Regions from separate parts of the Absiella sp. AM09-50 genome, predicted to be linked through region 1. Evidence: riboswitches for the same ligand, from Rfam matches in the RefSeq annotation. Region 1 holds a riboswitch; the other holds the start of a gene.
The links. A riboswitch is a leader RNA that binds a small molecule or an ion and turns the genes downstream of it on or off. The one in region 1 is predicted to bind FMN.
Positions count from the first base shown of each region.

Region 2: another riboswitch for FMN. It lies ahead of DW114_RS20700 (ECF transporter S component); the one in region 1 lies ahead of DW114_RS07090 (ECF transporter S component).

Region 1 covers NZ_QVFI01000006.1:3,533-5,943, forward strand. The annotation lists gene DW114_RS07085 (ABC transporter permease) at 1-323, shown strand, start outside; gene DW114_RS07090 (ECF transporter S component) at 331-951, opposite strand; FMN riboswitch at 1,043-1,159, opposite strand; gene DW114_RS07095 (hypothetical protein) at 1,197-1,658, opposite strand; gene DW114_RS07100 (hypothetical protein) at 1,765-2,157, shown strand; gene typA (translational GTPase TypA) at 2,265-2,411, opposite strand, start outside.
Region 2 covers NZ_QVFI01000052.1:4,329-6,739, reverse strand. The annotation lists gene dusB (tRNA dihydrouridine synthase DusB) at 1-328, shown strand, start outside; gene DW114_RS20705 (peptidylprolyl isomerase) at 325-930, shown strand; FMN riboswitch at 1,044-1,165, shown strand; gene DW114_RS20700 (ECF transporter S component) at 1,244-1,840, shown strand; gene DW114_RS20695 (pyridoxamine 5'-phosphate oxidase family protein) at 1,853-2,308, shown strand; gene DW114_RS20690 (RNA 2'-phosphotransferase) at 2,352-2,411, opposite strand, start outside.

The DNA of each region.
Region 1 (2,411 bases):
GTAATATCAATCGGGATTTGCTTAATGTGATGAAGATATATCCCGAAAAAAAATCATATTTGATTCGTAAAATCTATATTCCTTTGCTTCACAGCTCCATTAAGGCCTCTTTACTGACTGGAATATCCTTTGGCTTTAAAGTAGGTGTCATGGCAGAAATCGTCGCTCAGGCACAAAATGGGATTGGAAGGCAAATGAATTATTGTAAAGTAAGCTTTGATATGACAGGCGTATTTGCATGGACTGGCTGGATTATTTTATTAGCCTTGATCATGGAAATCTTCATACATTTAATTTTATATAGAAAAAAGGAAGTTCATTGAGAACTTCCTATTGTTTTTTAATCACAGGGGATACCTTTTTATATGAAATAAAGACAATTAATGATACCAACACACCCTTTAATAAATTGAATGGGACTGTAGATAAAAGTACAAATGCCAGTAAACCGTTGATATTAGGATTAATCGCTGTACCCATCGCAATCAATGCATCTAATGGGATTTTCATGAAAAATGAATACGCTGGTAGAATGATAAAGTAATTAATCAATCCTCCCATAATCGTCATACTGATTGTGCCATAAATCAATCCGATACAAGCATTTTTTCTTGTCTTGTTTTGATGGTAAACAAAGGTTGCAGGTAATACGAAAGCTAAACCAATCAGAAAATTACTTAATTCTCCTGTCCCTGCGGTAATGGTACCATTAAACAATAAATTTAATGCGATTTTAAGCGCTTCAATACAAACGGCAGCCCATGGTCCTAGAGCAAATCCTCCGATTAAAACGATTACTTCGTCAAAGCCCAGTTTATAAAATGCTGGTGCAAATGGAAGTGGAATCTCAAACAGCATGACCAGAAAGGCCAAAGCTCCTAAGATACTGACTTTTGCGATGGTGTTGACACTCATCCTGCTTCTGTTTTTTGTTGAAACACCTGCTGACATAATAATTCCTCCTTTTTTGCCAGCCTTTTTTATCTTTTACAAAATAAAAAAGGTTTTCAACAAAACCTTTAGGGATTACATAAAAAGAAAACACATACTTCTTCCATCCAGACTATACTGTCGCCACCGGAATTTCACACGGTTCCTGCCATATTGGCTTGCGGGGTTTACCGCCGATTGGGAATTTCACCCGACCCTGAAGTTTTTGTCATGTATATACTAGCACAAATCAGAAATTTGTCAATTCATATGTTCTTTTTGTTTTCTTTAAATTTTCGATAGGATACCGATCTACGATTTTTCATATAAGCTTCTTCTCCTGGAAAAAAGACTGGATTTTTATGATCAGATTTAAATTGATGAATAGCATCTTCACCATCTTCCAGCATTTTTTCTATATCAAAAGACACGAAGAGCTTTGGTGGAATCATATAGATCGGTATATCTTTTATATCATCTTTTTTCATCATCAGCCATTCATGATAAGTCTGTGGGCAAAGCATGATAATATCATATGGTTGCTTTTGTTGATACATAAACATGAATTGGGCATGATCTATATAATGCTTTTTCGATAGACCTGATGCCATAAGCTCATTATTTAATCGTTTGACTAAAACACTTGATGAACAGCCATTATTGCATACGATTAAGATATTCATGTCATCACCATCCTTGTGTTCATCATACCATATCATTTTGTTCATGTGAAGTTTCTTTCAAATTGTGTGAAAAAATATGAAATCAAAAGCTTACTAGAAAATATATGTGAAAAGTGGTATAATATCCCACAAGTGAAGGGAGTTTTTATTCATGAAATGGTTACAGAATTTTATGCGTGGGCGCTATGGTGTTGATCAGTTGAATTTCTTTTTGCTGATTTTGGCAATTGTGATTATGGTACTGGCAACGTTATTTCGCATACCATTTGTTTCCTGGATATCCGTTTTGTTACTGGTATTAAGTTATTTTCGCATGTTTAGCCGCAACGTTTATAAACGTTCTGCAGAAAACACAAAATATCTTCGTATGGTATATCCAATAACTTCTCGCTGGAAAAGCCTGAAGAAGCGTTGGAAAGATCGTAAGACACACAAATATCTGAAATGTCCAAATTGTAAACAAGAAATGCGTGTTCCAAAGGGCAAAGGTGAGATTACAGTAACTTGTCCAAAATGTCGTACAAAATTTGATGCAAAATCTTAAAGCCTGAAATTTCAGGCTTTTTTAATGTATAAAAGTGAAGGCATAGGTACTATGAAAGCTTTACATATAATAGAAAAGACTGCCAAATTTGGACAGTCTTATGCAAGTTATTCTATTTCTTCAGCTGAAACTCTTTCTCTATAGAATTGTCTACGATCTTGAGGTGTTAAGCCTTTTTTACGTAAACGAATGCAATCTGGCACGATTTCAACAAGTTCATCATCGTTGATCCATTCCAAAGCTTCTTCTAATGA
Region 2 (2,411 bases), on a different contig from region 1:
TGCAGTAATGATTGGCAGAGGGGTATTAGGAGATCCTTGGTTAATTAAGGAAGTAGTGCACTATCTTGATACGGGAAAACAATTACCACCAGTGTCTATGGAAGAAAAATTTATGATGGCAAGATTACATGCAAAACGATTATGCAATCTGAAAGGTGAGTATGTAGGAATGCGTGAAATGAGAGGACATGCGGCATGGTATGTGAAAGGATTGCCTGGTTCTCATAAATTAAAAGATGCATTAACGAAAATGGAAACATTTGATGAAATGAACCAAATTTTAGACTTATATATGGCGGAGATGAATTGTAAGGCGGTGAAAGAATGAGAAAGGTTATATCTGTTTGTATGATGATTTGTTTTATGTTAACGATAAGTGCGTGTGGGACAAAAGAAACACCTAAACCTACAGAGCAAGTTTCAGAAAATTTATTAAAAGGTAAGCATCACGCAGTTATTGATGTGAAAGATTATGGGACAATAGAATTAGAATTGGATGCAGATACAGCGCCAATTACTGTTACTAATTTCGTGGAATTAGCAAAAGACGGTTTTTATGATGGCTTGACATTCCATCGTAATATTGAGGATTTTATGATTCAGGGTGGGGATCCTAATGGTAATGGTACTGGAGGATCTAAACATACAATCAAAGGTGAATTTAGTGCAAATGGTGTGGAAAACAATATAAAACATGAGCGTGGCGTTATATCAATGGCTCGTTCGCAAGATTATAATAGTGCCAGTTCACAATTCTTCATTATGTATGAAAAGGCTTCTCATTTGGATGGGCAATATGCTGCATTTGGAAAAGTCACAAAAGGGCTGGATGTATTAGATAAGCTTGAGAAAGTAAAAGCAATTGATAACAATGGATTAGTTGAAGCATCACAACAGCCTGTGATAAATAGCATTAAAATTTTAGATTAAAGAATGTTGGAAACAGCATTCTTTTTTAGATTAAGCTTGCTCATTATCAAAAATAGGACTATAATAAAAAACAAGCAGATATGTGTCAGACACAAACTGTTTCAAAATTGAATCAAAGTCTTTGTGGCGGGGTGTAAGTCCCTACCGATGGTAAAGTCCATGACCCGCAAAATTCGCGGCTGATCTGGTGTGATTCCAGAACCGACGGTAATAGTCCGGATGAGAAAAGACATTTTCTGTGTACACCTGGAGGCGAAGTTTTTTTTTCGTTTCCAGTTTTTTTTTTGAAATGGAGGTGTTGTGTTTGAAAAACATGACGACAAAAAATCTTGCTCTTATAGGAATATTAGCAGCATTAGGTGCCATTTTAATGGTATTTCGATTTCCGATACCATTGTTGCCACCGTTTCTGAGCTTTGATTTTGCACTGATTCCTGAATTGATTGGAGGATTTGCCCTAGGGCCATGGAACGCACTTGCAATTATTATTGTCAGAGTATTGATTCAGCTAATTATCAATGGTACAAATAGTATGTTTACTGGAGAAATACAAAGCTTTCTATTAAGCTGTGCCTTGATACTTCCGGCAAGTGCATATTATTTAAAACACAAAACCAGAAATGGTGCTGCTATTGGAATGTTATTAGGTATAGTTATTTGTACTGTAACAGCAGTAATTACAAATCTATATCTGATTATTCCATTTTATGTTTCACTTTATCAAATGGATATGAGTAATATTTTAGCTATGTGTAAAGAAGTGAATCCAGCAGTAAATTCAATTGAAGGAGTGGTGTTGTTAGGCATTATCCCGTTCAACTTGATTAAAACAGGAGTGAATGGATTAATTACGTTTCTTGTATATAAAAAAATTAGTCCTATGATTCATCGATTCGCGTATAAACGATAGGAGGAAAAGAAAATGACATTCGAAGAAGGAAAAGACTTATTATTTAAAAAATTAGGAGATTATAAGATTATGGCATTGGCATCCAGTGTAAATGATTATGTGATGGTTAGAAATGTTAGCTGCTTGATTTATGATGATAAAATTTATTTTAAGACAGATAAAAACTTTAGGAAAACCCAACAGTTATTCGAAAATCCAAGAGTTGCACTTTGTGTTGGAGGTGTACAGGTAGAAGGTATTGCAGAAAATAAAGGGCTTGTTGTTGATGAGCCTGATCACAAATTTGAAACGCTGTATAAAAAATATCTTTGGCAAAGTTATAATGCATATAGTCATGAAGATAGTGAAATTATTATCGAAGTGACCCCAAAGTTTGTAGAAATTTGGGATGAGGATGAGCATCGTAATGCATTTCAAACTTTTGTAGATTTTGAAACAGAAAGTGTAGAAGTAATACCTTATGATTAAAAAAATCCAGAGCTTAGTATAATCGTGTTAAGCTCTGGGTTTTTTATAAGTTATCAATATATTGTTTTGGAAGTGCTTCACATAACCAAGTAGTATCATTAGC